3 regions of the Streptomyces sp. NPDC014727 genome follow, and region 1 is predicted to be linked to each of the others. Evidence: riboswitches for the same ligand, from Rfam matches in the RefSeq annotation. Region 1 holds a riboswitch; each other region holds the start of a gene.
What was found. Region 1 has a riboswitch for thiamine pyrophosphate ahead of ACF1B9_RS25720 (thiamine ABC transporter substrate binding subunit). Riboswitches for the same ligand answer to the same signal wherever they lie in the genome.
Positions count from the first base shown of each region.

Region 1 (5,861 bases):
TGCAGCGCAGCCCCTCGTCCGGGGCACCGATCCGGACCCCGGCGGGGCGCACCAGCAGGTCGCACGCCCCCTGCGGCGAGCCCTCGGCCACCGGGACCCGGCCCCACACCGTGTCGGCGGCCGTACCGGACACCGTCGCCTCCACCACGTTGTCGAAACCGAGGAACCGGGCGACGAAGGCGGACGCCGGCCGCTGCCAGACCTCCAGCGGGGTGCCCACCTGCGCGATCCGCCCATCGCGCATCACCACCACCCGGTCGGCCAGGGCGAACGCCTCGCCCTGGTCATGGGTGACGGCGAGCACCGTCGTGCCCAACCGCCCGAAGAGCGTCCGCAGTTCGACGACGAGCCGCTCGCGCAGGCCGCGGTCGAGCTGGCCGAGCGGCTCGTCCAGCATCAGCAGTTTCGGTCGCGGGGCGAGGGCCCGCGCGAGGGCCACTCGCTGCTGCTCACCGCCGGACAGCGCGGCGACGGCCCGGCGTTCCGCGCCGGGCAGGCCCACCAGGCCGAGGAGTTCCGCGACCCTGAGCTCCCGGTCCCGCCGCGACACCCCGCGCATCCGCAGCCCGAAGGCGACATTCGCACCGACGTCCCGGTGCGGGAACAGCTGGTGGTCCTGGAACATCAGGCCGAGACCACGCCGGTGCACCGGCACCCCGGCCTGGTCCGCGCCGTCCAGCAGCACCCGGCCGCCGTCCGGCGGACGCAGCCCGGCGACCACCCGCAGCAGGGTCGACTTGCCGCTGCCGCTCGGCCCCAGCACACAGACGATCTCGTGCTCGGCGACGTCGAGGTCCACCCTGTCGAGTGCCGCCCGCTCACCGAAGCGAACCGTGGCCGATTCCAGTGTCAGCATCCCTGGAACTCCCCGGATCGGTTGGTACGGATACGTTCGAGCAGCAGCAGCGAGACGGCGCAGACCACCATCAGAATGGTGCTCAGCGCCATCGCCTGGCCGTAGTTGAGCTCTCCGGCCCGCCCCAGCAGGCGGGCCACGGCGACCGGCAGCGTCGGGCGGTCGGGCCGCGCGATGAACACCGTCGCGCCGAACTCACCGAGCGACACGGCGAACGCGAAGCCGGCCGCGACCAGCAACGCCCGCCGCACCAAGGGCAGATCGACCTCCCGCCAGGCCCGCAGCGGGGACGCCCCGAGCACCGCCGCCGCCTCCCGCAGCCGGCCGTCCACCGCCCGCAGGACCGGCAGCATCGTCCGTACGACGAAGGGCACACCGACCAGCGCCTGGGCCAGTGGCACCAGGATCCATGAAGTCCGCAGGTCCAGCGGCGGCTTGTCCAGCGTGATCAGAAAGCCGAAGCCCACAGTGACCGCGGAGACCCCGAGCGGCAGCATCAGCAACGCGTCGAAGCCGCGGACGAGCCGCCCGGCGCGCCGGGTCAGCGCCGCGGCGGCGAGCCCGCCGATGAGCAGCGCGATGACCGTCGCGACCAGTGCGTACTGAGTCGAGTTCCAGATCGCTTCGAGCGGTGCGACCAGGAACGTACCGCCGCCCGCGTCCACGGACTGCAGGGCACGGTAGAAGTCCAGGCCATGGCCCCCGGGAGTATCGAGCGAGCGTTCCACCAGTACCCCGAGCGGCAGCAGTATCAGCAGCAGCACGGTCAGCAGCACCCCGCCGAGGAGCGACCACTGCCCGGCGCCGCGCGGCCTGCGGGCGGTCTGTGCCGGGTCGACCAGCTTCAGCGCGGTCTCCCTGCGCCGTACGGTCCACGCGTGCACGGCCAGGATCGCTCCGACGGCGGCGAACTGCACCAGTGTCAGTACGGCGGCCGTCGGCAGGGCGAGCAGTTGGGCGGTCTGCCGGTAGATCTCCACCTCCAGCGTGGCGTACCCCGGACCGCCGAGGATCTGCACGACCCCGAAGGAGGTGAAGGTGAAGAGGAAGACCATCAGCGCGGCGGCGGCCACGGCGGGTGCCAGGGCGGGCAGGGTGACCCGCCGCCAGGCGGCGAACCGTCCGGCGCCCAGCACCCGGGCGGCCTCCTCCTGCCGCGGGTCGAGCTGTGACCACAGCCCGCCCACGGTCCGTACGACCACGGCGTAGTTGAAGAAGACATGGGCGAGCAGAATCGCCCAGACCGTGGTGTCGAGCCGTACGCCCCAGAGCTGGTCGAGGAGCCCGCCGCGTCCCAGCAGCGCCAGGAAGGCCGTCCCGACGACGACGGTGGGCAGGACGAACGGAACGGTGACGACCGCCCGCAGCAGTTGTTTGCCGGGGAAGTCGAGACGGGCAAAGACATAGGCGCCGGGCAGTGCGATCAGCAGGGTCAGCGCGGTCGAGGCGAGCGCCTGCCAGGTGGTGAACCAGAGGACGTCACGAATGTCCGGCCGGGTCAGCACCTCGCCGATCCGGCCGAACTGCCAGACGCCGTCGACCTTCAGCCCGCGGCCGACGATGGCGGTGACGGGGTAGGCGAAGAACAGCGCGAAGAACGCGACGGGCACGGCCATCAGGCCGAGCCGCACCGCGCTCCCGCGCCACGCCTTCGCGCGCACCGGGTCCACGCGCCCGAAGCGGCCGCGCGGCTGCTCGCCACGCGTCCGCTGCTCGTCCTCCTCGGGCGCGCCCTTCCCGCCCGCGTCCGATCCGCGTACGGGAGTCTTCGCTACTTCACTACGAGCGAGGACCACGACTGGACCCACTGCTCACGGTTCTTGGAGATCCGATCAGGGGCGACAGTCGTCGGCCTGTCGACCGTCGCGCCGAACTTCGTGAAGAGCTCAGGCAGTTTCGCACCCTCGGTGACCGGGTTCACGAACATGTTGAGCGGCATGTCCTCCTGGAACCGCTTGCTGATCAGGAAGTCCAGCAGGGCCTTGCCGCCCGCCTCGTTCTTCGCACCGTTCAGCAGACCGGCGAACTCGATCTGACGGAAGCAGGTCCCGGTGGCGACGCCTGTGGGGGCCTCGGCCGGCTGCGGCTTCGCGTAGAGCACCTCGACGGGCGGGCTGGAGGCGTACGAGACGACCAGCGGCCGGTCGGCCTTGGCCTTCCGGCCGCCCGCGGAGCCGGAGAACTCCTCGTTGTAGGCCTGCTCCCAGCCGTCGACGACCTTGACGCCGTTGCTCTTCAGCTTCTTCCAGTAGTCCTGGTAGCCCTTGTCGCCGTAAGTGGCGACGGTGCCGAGGAGGAAGCCGAGGCCGGGCGAGGAGGTCGCGGCGTTCTCGGTGACGAGGAGGTTCTTGTAGGCAGGCTTCGCCAGGTCGTCGAAGGACCGCGGCGGTGCCAGCTTCTTGTCGGCGAAGTACTTCTTGTCGTAGTTGACGCAGATGTCGCCGGTGTCGATCGGGGTGACCCGGTGCTCGGCGCCGTCCAGCCGCGTGTCGGCCGCCACCCGGTCGATGCCCTTCGCCTCGTACGGCGTGAAGAGCCCGCTGTCCAGGGCACGCGAGAGCAGGGTGTTGTCGACGCCGAAGAACACATCGCCGCGCGGGGAACCCTTGGTCAGGATCTCCTGGTTGAGCGCGACACCGGCGTCGCCGCTCTTCAGCACCTTGACGGTGTAGCCGGTCTCCTTGGTGAACTCCTTCAGCACGTCCGGGGAGGCATTGAAGGAGTCATGGCTGACGAGCGTCACGGTCTTCGAGCCGGAGCCCTTCGTGCCCCCGGAACCGGAGGCGGACTTGTCGGAACTCCCGCATCCGGCCAGCGCCGTGACGCCGAGCGCGGCAGCGGCAGCGGTCGCCGCGAGCTGCTTGGTTCTGCGTGTCGTGCTCATTGTGGATTCCTCCTGGGTTTTGGCCAGGAAGAGACGCGGCCCCGCCCGCGCAATGCGGGCAGGGCGCAACAGCATGAGTTGATGACCGAACTTCCTACCCGGAATGACCCGGGCGAGGTTCAGAGGGTCTGCGGACGACCTGTCCTCGGTGCCGCACTCTCAGCGCTGTGGCGCTCCCCTGTCGGAATATGAAGTTGATTTCAGGCCCAGGTTACACGGGCCGTCCAGGCCTCAGCGCTCGGCCGCCGCCAGCTGTCCACAGGCTCCGTCGATCTCCTGGCCGCGGGTGTCCCGCACCGTCACCGGCACCCCGTGGGCCGCGATCGCCTCGACGAAGGCCTTCTCGTCCTCGGGCCGCGAGGCGGTCCACTTGGAGCCCGGCGTCGGGTTCAGCGGGATCAGATTGACGTGCACCCGCTTGCCCTTGAGAAGCCGGCCGAGCAGATCACCGCGCCACGCCTGGTCGTTGATGTCCCGGATCAACGCATACTCGATGGAAACGCGGCGGCCGGACTTCTCCGCGTACTCCCACGCCGCGTCCAGCACCTCGCGCACCTTCCACCGCGTGTTCACGGGGACGAGCGTGTCGCGCAGTTCGTCGTCCGGCGCGTGCAGGGACACGGCGAGACGGCACTTGAAACCCTCGTCGGCGAAGCGCAGCATCGCAGGCACCAGACCCACGGTGGAGACGGTGATCCCGCGCTGCGAGAGCCCCAGGCCGTCCGGCTCCGGGTCGGTCAGCCGACGGATCGCGCCGACCACCCGGTTGTAGTTGGCGAGCGGCTCGCCCATGCCCATGAAGACGATGTTGGAGAGCCGTGCCGCGCCTCCGGGGACCTCCCCGTCGCGCAGGGCCCGCATGCCGTCCACGATCTGGTGAACGATCTCGGCGGTCGACAGATTGCGGTCGAGACCGGCCTGTCCCGTCGCGCAGAACGGGCAGTTCATCCCGCATCCCGCCTGGGACGAGATGCACATCGTCACCCGCTCCGGGTAGCGCATCAGGACGGACTCGACGAGCGTCCCGTCGTGCAGCTTCCACAGCGTCTTACGGGTGGTGTCGTCGTCACAGCTGATGTGGCGGACCACGGACATCAGGTCGGGGAACATCGCCTCGGCGAGCTTGTCCCGCGAACCGGCCGGGATGTTGGTCCACTCGGCCGGGTCGTGCGCGTACCGCGCGAAGTAGTGCTGCGAGAGCTGCTGGGCGCGGAACGGCTTCTCGCCGATCGCGGCGACCGCTTCCTTGCGCTCGGCGGGCGTGAGGTCGGCGAGGTGCCGCGGCGGCTTCTTGGCTCCGCGGGGCGCGACGAAAGTGAGTTCTCCGGGCTTAGGCATGGTCCATCCAGTGTCGCAGACGCGACGATGAGGGCCCGCCGCCCTGTGGACGACGGACCCTCACGTGTGAATGCCCAGGTCAGGACGGTGGATCTCGCAGATCAGCCGGAACCCACGAACAGCACCAGCAGCAGCCAGACCACCGGGGCGGTCGGCAGCAGCGAGTCCAGCCGGTCCATGATGCCGCCGTGCCCCGGCAGCAGCGTGCCCATGTCCTTGATGCCGAGGTCCCGCTTGATCATCGACTCGCCCAGGTCACCGAGGGTGGCGCTGACCGCGACCGCGAGCCCCAGCAGCAGTCCCTGCCACCAGGAACCGCCGTCGATCAGGAACTGCATGCACAGCGCCCCGGCGACCATCGCGAAGGCGATGGCCCCGAACAGCCCCTCGCGGGTCTTTCCGGGGCTGATGCGCGGCGCGAGCTTGTGCTTCCCGAAGCGCCAGCCGACGGCGTACGCGCCCGTGTCGCTGACCACGGTCAGCAGCAGGAAGGTGAGCACCCGCTGCGGCCCGTCGTCCGCGGTCAGGAGCATCGCGACGAAGGTCGCCAGGAACGGCACGTAGAACGCGGCGAACACACCGGCCGTGACGTCCTTGAGGTAGCCCTCCGGCGGCTCGGTCATCCGCCAGACGAGCACCGCGAGCGCGGTCAGCGCCATCGCCACCCAGGCACCCTCGGCGCCCCGGCCGTATCCGGCCACCACCATCGCCGCGCCACCGACCGCAAGCGGAACGAGCGGCGCCTTGATGCCCTTGCGCTCCTCCAGCCGTGAGGTGAGCTCC
Region 1 is NZ_JBIBYR010000018.1:42,719-48,579, forward strand. It holds gene ACF1B9_RS25710 (ABC transporter ATP-binding protein) at 1-856, opposite strand, end outside; gene ACF1B9_RS25715 (ABC transporter permease) at 850-2,472, opposite strand; gene ACF1B9_RS25720 (thiamine ABC transporter substrate binding subunit) at 2,628-3,740, opposite strand; TPP riboswitch at 3,814-3,930, opposite strand; gene rlmN (23S rRNA (adenine(2503)-C(2))-methyltransferase RlmN) at 3,972-5,078, opposite strand; gene ACF1B9_RS25730 (phosphatidate cytidylyltransferase) at 5,180-5,861, opposite strand, start outside.

Region 2 (5,861 bases), on a different contig from region 1:
CCCCCAGCACCAGCAGCACGGCGACGACCGCGGCTATGACAGAGCGTCGCGGATCGAGTCGGCGCCGGCCCCCCGGTGCGGGCTGCGTCGATATCGGCGGCGGCATTTCCAGCCGGCTGGTGTGGTGGGCGACGCCCTGGTCGGCCGGGAGTAGCCGGGGGATCACGCTCGTGCGGTCCTCGGCGGCGTCGTGCGTCTCGGCGAGGGCCTGCGGCGGAACGGCGTCGAGCTGCGCGTCGGTGAGGCCGGAGCGGGCCTCACGGGTCTCGGCGAGCAATGCCACCGCGTCGAACGGGCGGACCTCGGGGTTGCGGGCGGTGGCGCTCGCCACCAGGTCGTCGAGCTCGACGGCCAGGCCCGCGACGGCGGCCGACGGGGCCGGGACGTCCGCGTTGAGGTGCTGGTAGATGACCTGGGCGGGGGTGTCACCGGCGTGCGGCTTGGATCCGGTCAGCATTTCGTACAGGACGACACCACAGGCGTACACATCGGTGCGGGTGTCCGCCGTGCCGTGCTCTATCTGCTCGGGGGCGAGGTAGGAAACCGTGCCCAGGACGGACCCGGTGGTGTTGGTGACGGCGCCCACGGCCCGGACGAGCCCGAAGTCGGCGACCTTGACCCGGCCGTCGTCCCCTATGAGGACGTTCTCCGGCTTCATGTCGCGGTGCACGAAGCCCGCCCGGTGCGCGGCGCCGAGGGCGGCGAGAACCGGTTCCAGGATGTCCAGTGCGGCCCTCGGCTGAAGGGCGCCGCGATCGCGCAGTACGTCGCGCAGGGTGCAGCCCGCGACGTACTCCATCGCGAGGTAGACGTACTGCCCCTGGGCGCCCTGGTCGAAGACCGCGACCACATTGGGGTGCGCCAGCCGGGCCACGGACTTGGCCTCACGGATGAAGCGCTCCACGAACGAGGCGTCGGTGGCGAGCGCCGGATGCATCACCTTGAGGGCGAGCACCCGGTCGAGCCGGGTGTCCACGGCCCGGTAGACCGTGGCCATGCCGCCCACGGCGATGCGGGCATCGACGCGGTAACGGCCGTCGAGCAATTGCCCGACAAGAGGGTCCTGGAGGGTCGTATCCACGCATGCGAGTCTACGAGCAGCCACGGACACGACCCACGGGCCGGGGCACAGCCGGGGCAGTACTGCAGCCGAGTCGTGACAGGGACATGCACCCCGAGGCGTCCTGGCCAGCCACGGTCGCGCCCCGCAGGGCCGCAAGGGGTCCCGGTGGCTCCCGGCGGATCAGAACGCCGGACGTTCCGGGTCCAGCACCGCGCGCCCCTCCACCGGTGACGAAGCCTCGGCGAAGTGCCGGCGCGGGATCCGGCCCGCGCGGTACGCCAGCCTCCCGCCCTCCACCGCGTGCCGCATCGCCGCGGCCATCAGCTCGGGTTCCTGGGCCCGGGTCACCGCGGACGCCAGCATCACCGCCGCGCACCCCAGCTCCATCGCGAGCGCCGCGTCCGACGCCGTTCCGGCGCCCGCGTCGAGAATCACCGGCACCCGGGCCTGCTCGACGATCAGCTGGAAGTTGTGCGGGTTGCGGATGCCGAGGCCGGAGCCGATGGGGGAGCCGAGCGGCATGACCGCCGCGCACCCCACGTCCTGGAGCCTGCGGGCCAGCACCGGGTCGTCATTGGTGTAGGGCAGCACGGTGAAGCCGTCGTCCACCAGGGTCTCCGCTGCGTCCAGCAGCTCGATCGGATCGGGCAGCAGGGTCCGCTCGTCGGCCACCACCTCCAGCTTGATCCAGTCGGTGCCGAGCGCCTCGCGGGCCAGCCGGGCGGTCAGCACGGCCTCGCCCGCGGTGAAGCAGCCCGCCGTGTTCGGCAGCACGCGGATGGAGAGCCGCCGGAGCACGGAGAGCACCGAACCCTGCACGGTCGGATCGAGGCGGCGCATCGCGACGGTGGTCAGTTCGGTACCGGAGGCGGTCAGCGACCGTTCCAGCACGTCGAGGCTGGGTGCCCCGCCGGTACCCATGATCAGCCGGGAGCCGAAGGCGGTGTCGCCGAGGGTGAAGAGGTCGTCGGACACCGTCAGCCTCCCTGGACCGCGGTCAGGACCTCGACGCGGTCCCCGTCACCGAGTACGGCGGCGGACCACTGGCCGCGCGGGACGACGGTCTCGTTGACGGCGGCCGCGACGCCGGAGTGCGCGGCGGTCAGGGCGGCGACGAGGGCGTCCAGGGTGGTGCCCGCGGCGAGCAGGCGGACCTCGCCGTTCACGGACACGGACAGGGGGGCGAGGCCGGGCTCGGGCGTGGAAGCGGCCACGGAGAGGGGCGTGGGCTCGGTCATGCGGGCTGCTCCTGACGTACGGGGGCGGCGGGCGAGAAACGGAACGGGGTGAAGGGGCGGGCCGGCTCGGGCAGCTCGCCGTCGGCCAGGAGCGCCGCCATGACGTCACCGGTGATGGGGGTGAGCAGCACCCCGTTGCGGTGGTGGCCGGTGGCGAGGTGGAGGCCGGGCAGGGCGGTGGGGCCGAGCAGCGGCGCGTTGTCGGGGGAGGCGGGGCGCAGACCGGCACGGGTCTCGGTGAGCGGCAGTTCGGTGATGCCCGGCACCAGTTCGTGGGCGTCCCGCAGCAGTTCGTAGACGCCGCCCGCGGTGACGGTGGTGTCCCAGCCCATCTCCTCGCTGGTGGCGCCGACGACCAGTTCGCCGTTCTCGCGCGGTACGAGATAGACATGGCTGCCCCGGACCACGGCCCGGACCGTCCGGGTGAGGAGGGGCGCGTACGCGGCGGGCACCGTCAGCCGCAGCACCTGCCCCTTCACCGGACGGATCGGCGGCACGACCTCGTCCGGCAGTCCCGGGAGCCTGCCGCTCAGGCTGCCCGCGGCGAGCACGACCTGGTCGGCGGTGAGTTCCGTGCCCCCGGCGAGGACGGCTCCGGCGGCCCGGTCGCGGACCACCGTCAGGCGCTCCACCCATCCGCGGTGGAAGACCACCCCGGCCCGCTCGCAGGCGGTCAGCAGAGCGGCGGCCAGTCGACGGGGGTCGATCTGGTGGTCGCCGTCGACCCGCAGACCGCCGCGGACGCCCGGCGCGAGCATCGGCTCCAGGCGGCGGCATTCGCGGCCGGTGAGCCACTCCGACTCCAGGCCGGAACGCTGCTGCAGGGCGTGCAGTTCCCGCAGATGGGCACGGTCGTCGGAGTCCAGCGCGACGGCCAGCGTGCCGCAGGCGCGGAAGCCGGTCTCCCGCCCGCTCGCCGCCTCCAGTTCGGCCGCGAAGTCGGGATAGCGGGCGGCCGAGGCGACATTGAGGCCCAGCAGCATCTGTTCGCCGTAGTGGAGTTCGGTGACGGCGGCCAGCATGCCGGCCGCCACCCGGGCGGCCCCGCCGCCCGGTTCGGGGTCGACGACCGCGGTGCGCAGTCCGCGTTGCGCGGCCCGCCAGGCGGTCACCAGACCGATGATCCCGCCCCCGATGACGAGGACATCGGATCCGTCTCCGTTCCGTGTAGAACGCATGGGCGTCCAGCCCCTCCCTTCGCCGGCATGACCCGGATCAGGTTCGTACGGTCGGAGGCCGCCGCAGCCTCCCTCTCAGCCCGGTGCGTCCGGGCTCCCGCGAGTGTTTTACGTTGGCCACCCTAAACCCCGCCCGCCGGACCCAGTAAGGGAGCAGCCACCGTGGCCCGTTCGCTCGACGGACTCGTCCTCTCGCCGGTCGCCGACCAGGCCCCGGGTCAGGTCGGTACCCGTACCCGCTTCACGTACCACGAGGAGAACGGCCGGATCTGGGCCGAGTACGCGGGCGGCGACGTGGTCCGCGGCCACCTTGTCGGCACGCGCGTCGACGACACCCTCGACTTCCGCTATGTCCAGCTGAAGCAGGACGGAACGACATCCTCCGGCCACTGTGTCTCCACTGTCGTCGACCTGGCGGACGGCAGGGTCCGGCTGGACGAGCGGTGGGAATGGGAGTCCCAGGACGGCAGCGGTAGGAGCACGGTGGAGGAACTCCCCTTTCCTGACGGTGCGTCAGGTGTTTAAGGTGTACGGGTGAGCGAGCAGCAGCAGTCGGAGCGGCCGGACCGGCGGGCGGGGCGACGTGTCGTCATCGTCGGCGCCGGCATGGCCGGAGTACAGACGGCGGTGGCCCTGCGGGAGCAGGGCTTCACCGGCCCCGTCACCCTGATCGGTGCCGAACCGCACCAGCCCTACGACCGGCCCCCGCTGTCCAAGGCGGTACTGCTGGGCGAGGCCGAGGGCTCCGCGTTCGATGTCGACTTCGAGGCATTGGACATCGATCTGCGGCTGGGGCGCGAAGTCACCGGTGTGCGGCCCGGGGCGCACGAGCTCGACACTCCGTCAGGGCCTGTTCCTTACGACGTCCTGGTGGTCGCGACCGGCGCCGAACCGATCATCCTGCCCGGTACCGAAGGCGTTCCCGGTGTCCATCTGCTGCGTACCCTCGACGACGCGGCACGACTGCGGCCCGTCCTCGACGAGCGGCACGGCGTCGTGGTCGTCGGAGCGGGCTGGATCGGCGCGGAGTTCGCCACCGCGGCCCGCGCCGCGGGCTGCGAGGTCACCGTCGTCGAGGCCGCCGACCGGCCGCTCGCCGGCGCGATGCCCGCCGAGGTGGCTGCCCCGATGGCCGCCTGGTACGCCGAGAGCGGCGCCGAACTCCTCACCGGGGCCCGGGTCGAGCGCATCGAACCCGGCCGCGTGATCCTCGCGGACGGCCGCGCGATCCCGGCCGGAGCGGTCGTCGTCGGCATCGGCGCACGGCCCTCCACCGCCTGGCTGGCCGGTTCCGGCATCGCCCTCGGCCCCGACGGATCGGTGACCGCCGACGATGCGCTGCGCACCTCGCTGCCCGATGTGTACGCGGTGGGCGACTGCGCCTCGTTCCCCTCCGCCCGATACGGCGAACGCCTTCTCGTCCACCACTGGGACAACGCCCTCCAGGGCCCCCGCACCGCCGCCGCCAACATCATCGCGGCAGGGGCCGAGGACGGTCCGGCGCCGCAGACCTACGACCCCGTGCCGTACTTCTGGTCCGAGCAGTTCGGCCGGTTCGTGCAGTACGCGGGCCACTGCGGGGCGGCCGACACCCTGCTGTGGCGCGGCGATCCGGCGGAGCCCTCCTGGTCGGTGTGCTGGCTGCGCGACGGCATCCTGGTCGCGGTCCTCGCCGTCGGGCGCCCCCGTGATCTGGCGCAGGGGCGCAGGCTCATCGAGGCGGGGGCGCGGCTCGATCCGGCACGGGTCGCGGACCCCTCCGTACCGCTGAAGTCGGCGACCCTCTGACGGCGTACCCGCACCCCCGTACGGTCGGCCCGGCTACCGACTGTCGGTCCGGGATGGCACGCTTGTCCCCGTGACCGAGATTGACGCAAAGATCGATGCTCTCGTCCCTGCCTGGCTCCACCTCCCCGACATCGCGGAAATGCTCGATGTCGAGGTGACGCGCGTGCGGCAGCTGGTCAAGGAGGGCCAGCTCATCGCCGTACGACGTGGTGAGAACCGGGCGCTGCAGGTGCCTGCCGCCTTCATCGCGGGCGACAAGGTCGTCAAGGGCCTCTCCGGCACCCTGACGCTGCTGCGGGACGACGGCTTCACCGACGAAGAGATGCTGGAGTGGCTCTTCACCCCCGACCCGACCCTGCCCGGCACCCCCGCCCAGGCGCTGAGCGAGAATCGCGGCACGGAGGTGAAGCGTCGCGCCCAGGCGCTCGCCGTCTGACCGCCGGCCGTAGGTGAGGTGCGGGCCCCGTGGTATGGCGCGGCCCGCACCCCGCACCGTTCCGATCAACCGCTCCACGACGCTCTCCAGGGGGAACCGCACCATGTCCACGCCTCGCGCGCTGCTGTCCGACGCCCGGCTGTATCTGTGCACGGACG
Region 2 is NZ_JBIBYR010000001.1:426,564-432,424, forward strand. It holds gene pknB (Stk1 family PASTA domain-containing Ser/Thr kinase) at 1-1,081, opposite strand, end outside; gene ACF1B9_RS01960 (thiazole synthase) at 1,244-2,038, opposite strand; gene thiS (sulfur carrier protein ThiS) at 2,041-2,301, opposite strand; gene thiO (glycine oxidase ThiO) at 2,298-3,479, opposite strand; TPP riboswitch at 3,477-3,590, opposite strand; gene ACF1B9_RS01975 (hypothetical protein) at 3,642-4,004, shown strand; gene ACF1B9_RS01980 (NAD(P)/FAD-dependent oxidoreductase) at 4,014-5,267, shown strand; gene ACF1B9_RS01985 (Rv2175c family DNA-binding protein) at 5,338-5,703, shown strand; gene thiE (thiamine phosphate synthase) at 5,807-5,861, shown strand, end outside.
Region 2: it holds a riboswitch for thiamine pyrophosphate, as region 1 does, so the genes downstream of both, thiO (glycine oxidase ThiO) here and ACF1B9_RS25720 (thiamine ABC transporter substrate binding subunit) in region 1, are expected to answer to the same signal.

Region 3 (5,861 bases), on a different contig from region 1:
GCGACGACCGAACCCCCCATCACCACCCTGTCGCTCAAGCCGCGCAGAATCGGCACGGCGGTCGTCCAGCTCCTGATCGACGCCATCGAAGGCGTCGATCACGACGGACCGGTGGAGCAGGTGATACCGACGGAGCTCATCGTCCGGACGTCCTCGCAACGCCGTCCACCCCGCACCACGGTCAGCGCGCCCCGCTCCCCCGCGGGGGACTGATCAGGCGATTTCGGACCAATCGGCCGGTGAACCTGACGTGCGCCCGGATTCACCACCCCTGGTGCGTCACAGAGCACGATTCGCATTCCTATGATGGGCGCACGACACCGCGGACCACCCCGACCAGCAGGGCCCGTCAGGTGTACGGCGGCGCGACGGTGGTGGAGGGGTCGATGACACAGGGGGCCGGTCAGGAACCCGTGGTGCGGACTGCGACGTTGCGTGACTTCCGCGTACCGCCCTATGCGCAGACCCCGGTGCCGCCTTCATCGCCGCACCCGGGCCACGCGGTCCCGGAAGACGAACTGCCTGAGGGGTACACCCCCACCGAGCGCGATCTCCCCGTGATCAACCGCGGTGACACCGTCCAGGTGCGGGCCGTCCCCGACCCCCGGCCCGTCCCGGAGCCGGGGCTCGGACCGCTGTACGTCGTCGGCGATGTCCACGGCTATCTGGACGAGCTCCACGCCGCCCTCGCCGAACAGGGCCTCATCGACACAGAGGGCAACTGGTCCGCGGGCAATGCCCGGCTCTGGTTCCTCGGTGACTTCACCGACCGCGGCCCCGACGGCATCGGCGTCATCGACCTGGTGATGCGTCTCTCCGCCGAGGCAGCGGCCGCCGGCGGCTACTGCAAGGCCCTGATGGGCAATCACGAACTGCTGCTCATCGGCGCCAAGCGGTTCGGCGACACCCCGGTGAACTCCGGTGCGGGCACCGCCACCTTCCAGGCCGCCTGGCTGCTCAACGGCGGCCAGAAGAACGACATGGAGCGGCTTCAGGATGTCCACCTCCAGTGGATGTCCCGGCTCGACGCGGTCGTCGAGGAGGACGGGCATCTGCTGATGCACTCCGACACGACGGCGTACCTCGACTACGGCACCAACATCGAGGACGTCAACGACACCGTGCACGCCATTCTCACGCGTAACGACGCCGACGAGTGCTGGGACCTGTTCCGGAAGCTCACCAAGCGGTTCGCCTTCCGCGACGAGGCGGGTCCGCAGGCCGTCCGGGAGCTGATGTCGGCCTATGGCGGACAGCGCATCGTCCATGGTCACAGTCCCATTCCGTACCTTCTCGGCGAGGTCGGCTCGGAGGACGGGGAGGACGGTTCCGGCCCCGTGGTCGAAGGGCCGCACGTCTACGCGGACGGCCTCGCCATCGCCATGGACGGCGGAGTGACCATGGCCGGAAAGCTACTGGTCGTCCAACTGCCCCTGCATGACTGACGTTCTTCCGGGAAGACGCTTCCACGACCTGACCACGCCGATCACTGGGCCTATTTCCGGAAACCCCCTGTCACCCCGTGCCGTGGGCGCTCTACCATCGGCGTATCAGTAGCAGGCTCTCCTCCGTTTCCGCCCAACTGCCCGGTCCGAGCGGGCACTCAGGCCCAACGGAGCATCGGGGGATGCACATGAAAAGCGCTCCGCACCTGCTGACCGAGGACCGCCCCGAGTACGAGCGGATCCTCGACGACGCACTGCGTCACGCACACGAACGACCGGATCTGGCCGCGGTCGGCGAGCGACTCAATGCCGTCCAGTTGCGCACCATGGCGCTGGACGCCACGGCGCTGATCACCGCCACGGCCGCCACCGAGTACGAGCACTATGTGAAGGCCCGGCAGGAGCTGCGTGGACCGGTCGAAGGAGCGGGCGAGGATTCGGGCGCCGGTCCCGGCACAGGCCGTCAGAACCGGTCGGGCGCCGGCGTAGGGGCTGTCATAACGGTCCTGGCGCCCGTGCTCGCCGGCACCGCCGCATTCATATTCCTGCTGGCCGGCTATCTGCTGAAACTGCTCAGCCCGCCGCCGTCCTTCGCCTCCACCATGGTCACCGCAGGCTGGTTCTTCGCGGCGGTGATGGCCGCCGCGATCCTCGCCGCCGCCGTCGGACTGCTCATCACCGCGCTGCGCAACGGCTCGACGTCGCAGCCCTCCGAGGACGCCGAGGACGAGCTGCCGGAGGATGTGGCACGCGCCCGGGAGGCATGGCGCCACGCGCTGCTGGAACGCGGCATCCTGCCGTTCCTCAGGGACGCGCTCGCCGACCCCGAGGCCGGCCGGGCATCGCGCACACCGCATCGCTCGGCGAACCGCATCCCGAAGATCGGCTACAGCAGACCGGACTTCACGAGCCCGGACGAGGGCCCGGCGGCAGGCCCACGCCCGACGTTCACCAGCCCGGACTTCACCAGCCCCGACTTCGGCGGGCCCGAGCACGAACCGGACTGACCGGGTCCGGTCGTATCGACGAACGCTGGTACGTCCCCTGCCACAGCGCGAGCCTGATGATCAGTCGGCTCCCGCGCCGCCTCGTTCGCCGGCTCTCCGACGCCACCGCGCCCCGGTCCCGCCGCGCACCCGGAGAGCGGCGGACGGGTGGCGAAAGTCCGTGAGAAGACCTTCGCCACCCCGGCGCCGTGCGACGGGCTCAGTCCGCGATCGGCAGATAGACGCGGTTGCCCGCCGCCGCGAATTCCCTGGACTTCTCCGCCATACCCTCGTCGATCTCCGCCTGGGAACCACCGCCGTGTTGACGACGGATGTCCTGGGAGATCTTCATCGAACAGAACTTCGGGCCGCACATCGAGCAGAAGTGCGCCGTCTTCGCAGGCTCGGCCGGCAGCGTCTCGTCATGGAACTCCCTTGCCGTGACCGGGTCGAGAGCCAGGTTGAACTGGTCCTCCCAGCGGAATTCGAAGCGTGCGTCGGAGAGCGCGTCGTCCCAGTCTTGCGCCCCCGGGTGCCCCTTGGCGAGGTCCGCCGCATGAGCCGCGATCTTGTACGTGATGACGCCGGTCTTCACATCGTCCCGATTGGGCAGGCCCAGGTGCTCCTTGGGCGTGACATAACAGAGCATCGCCGTGCCCCACCAGGCGATCATCGCCGCACCGATGCCCGAGGTGATGTGGTCGTACGCCGGAGCGACATCGGTGGTCAGCGGGCCGAGCGTGTAGAACGGCGCCTCCTCGCAGATCTCCTGCTGCAGGTCGATGTTCTCCTTGATCTTGTGCATCGGGACATGACCCGGCCCCTCGATCATGGTCTGCACGCCGAACCGCTTGGCGATCGTGTTCAGTTCACCGAGCGTGCGCAGTTCGGCGAACTGGGCCTCGTCGTTCGCATCGGCGATCGACCCGGGGCGCAGCCCGTCGCCCAGCGAGTACGTCACGTCGTACGTGGCGAGAATCTCGCAGAGCTCCTCGAAGTGCTCGTACAGGAACGACTCCTTGTGGTGCGCGAGGCACCACGCCGCCATGATCGAGCCGCCGCGGGAGACGATGCCGGTCTTGCGGCGGGCGGTCAGCGGAACGTACGGCAGGCGCACGCCGGCGTGAACCGTCATGTAGTCGACGCCCTGCTCGGCCTGCTCGATGACGGTGTCCTTGTAGATCTCCCAGGTCAGCTCCTCGGCCTTGCCGTCGACCTTTTCGAGGGCCTGGTAGAGGGGAACGGTGCCGATCGGCACAGGGGAGTTGCGCAGAACCCACTCACGGGTGGTGTGAATGTTGCGTCCGGTGGAAAGGTCCATGACCGTGTCGGCGCCCCAGCGCGTCGCCCATGTCATCTTCTCCACCTCCTCCTCGATGGAGGACGTCACCGCGGAGTTGCCGATGTTTGCATTGACCTTCACCAGGAACCGCTTGCCGATGATCATCGGCTCGGTCTCGGGATGGTTGACATTGGCCGGCAGCACGGCCCGGCACGCGGCGATCTCCTCGCGCACCACCTCGGGTTCGACGTCCTCCCGGATCGCCACGTACTCCATCTCCGGAGTGATCTCGCCCCGGCGGGCGTATGCGAGCTGGGTGACCGGCCGGCCGTCCCGGCTGCGGCGGGGCAGCCGCGGGCGGCCGGGGAAGACGGCGTCGAGGTTGCGCAGCCCTTCCCCGAGCTCTCGGCTTCGCTCGAGCAGGGGAGACCCCATTCGCGGCGAGGTGTGCTTGAGCCCGTCGTCCTCGGGGCGGGCCGGGCGACCCGGGTACTCCTCGGTGTCGCCGCGCGCGGTGATCCAGTTCTCCCGCAGCGGTGCGAGACCGCGACGGACATCGGTCTCGGTGGTGGGATCGGTGTACGGCCCCGACGTGTCGTACAGCGTCACGTCCTTGCCGTTGGTGAGGTGCACCTGACGGACCGGCACCCGGAGGTCCGGGCGTGAGCCCTGGACGTACCCCTTGTGCCAGCCGATGGACTTCCCGGCCTCGTCGCTCTGGTTCGAGGCAGGCGTGCGTGCGTCCGATGTGGTCATGAGACCTACTCCCTACGCCGGCATTACCCGGTAACAGGTTCGGCGGTCGGCGCAGCAGCCTGTCCCGTACAGATGTACGGATATCAGCGCCCTCTCAGCCCGGTGCTCCGAGCTCCCGCGTGTGCAAAGGTCCCCCCACGCTAGCGCCCCGTCCGGCGGAATGAACAGAGGGCCCTTTTCTTCTTGCGATGATCGGCCGGTGACGTCCCCCCAGAACGACCCCGACCCGCAGGGCCCTCAGCATGGCCATTCACACGGCCACGGCCCCGCAGCGCCCGTCTCCAAGCATCTGCGCAAGGTCATCGCCGCCGTACTGATCCCGTTCGCCACCGCGGTCGTCGTCGGCTTGGTGGCGCTCTGGCCGGGAGGTGCGCCCCCGCACGAGCGGACCGGTGTCGGTTTCGACCAGCAGACCCAGCAGGCCAAGGTGGTGAAGATCGACAAGGTGGACTGCAAGGAAGTGAACGCTGCCCAGATGCCCACCAGTGGCGACACCACGACGCCGCTGGGGAACGGGGCGGGGCTGTGCGAGAAAGCCACCGTCGAAGTGACGACCGGCCATGACGAGGGCCGGACCTTCCTCGAGATCGTCCAGCCCGACGCACCACGTCAGTTGCGCGAGGGACAGGGCGTGGTCGTGGCGTACGCCCCCGACGCCCCCCATGATCTGCAGTACTCGGTGACGGATGTGAACCGGAAGTTCCCGATGACGCTGCTGGCCGGGGTCTTCGCCCTGGTGGTGGTCGCGGTGGGCAGGATGCGTGGCGTGATGGCGCTGGTCGCGCTCGCGGTGTCGTTCGCCGTGCTGACGCTGTTCATCCTCCCGGCCGTCCTACAGGGCTCGAATCCACTGCTCGTCGCAGTGATCGGGGCCAGTGCGATCATGCTGATCGCGCTCTACATGTGCCACGGCCTGACCGCCCGCACCTCGGTCGCCGTCATCGGCACCCTGATCTCCCTGCTGCTGATCGGGCTGCTCGGATCACTCTTCATCGGCTGGGCCGGCCTGACCGGCAACACCGATGACAGCACCGGCCTCATCCACGGCCTGTACCCGCACATCGACATGAGCGGTCTACTGCTGGCCGGTGTGATCATCGGCTCGCTCGGGGTGCTCGACGATGTGACGGTCACCCAGACATCTGCGGTCTGGGAGCTGCACCAGGCGAACCCGACGATGGGTGCGCGGGGTCTCTACCGGGCAGGGATCAGGATCGGGCGCGATCACATCGCCTCGGTCGTCAATACGCTGGTGCTGGCCTACGCGGGCGCGGCGCTGCCGCTGCTGCTGCTGTTCTCGATCGCCCGGAGCAGCGTAGGGACGGTGGCCAACAGCGAACTGGTGGCGGAGGAGATCGTGCGAACGCTGGTCGGCTCGATCGGACTGGTCGC
Region 3 is NZ_JBIBYR010000004.1:255,698-261,558, reverse strand. It holds gene ACF1B9_RS09585 (LacI family DNA-binding transcriptional regulator) at 1-213, shown strand, start outside; gene ACF1B9_RS09580 (metallophosphoesterase) at 387-1,445, shown strand; gene ACF1B9_RS09575 (hypothetical protein) at 1,628-2,452, shown strand; gene thiC (phosphomethylpyrimidine synthase ThiC) at 2,652-4,469, opposite strand; TPP riboswitch at 4,462-4,598, opposite strand; gene ACF1B9_RS09565 (YibE/F family protein) at 4,669-5,861, shown strand, end outside.
Region 3: it holds a riboswitch for thiamine pyrophosphate, as region 1 does, so the genes downstream of both, thiC (phosphomethylpyrimidine synthase ThiC) here and ACF1B9_RS25720 (thiamine ABC transporter substrate binding subunit) in region 1, are expected to answer to the same signal.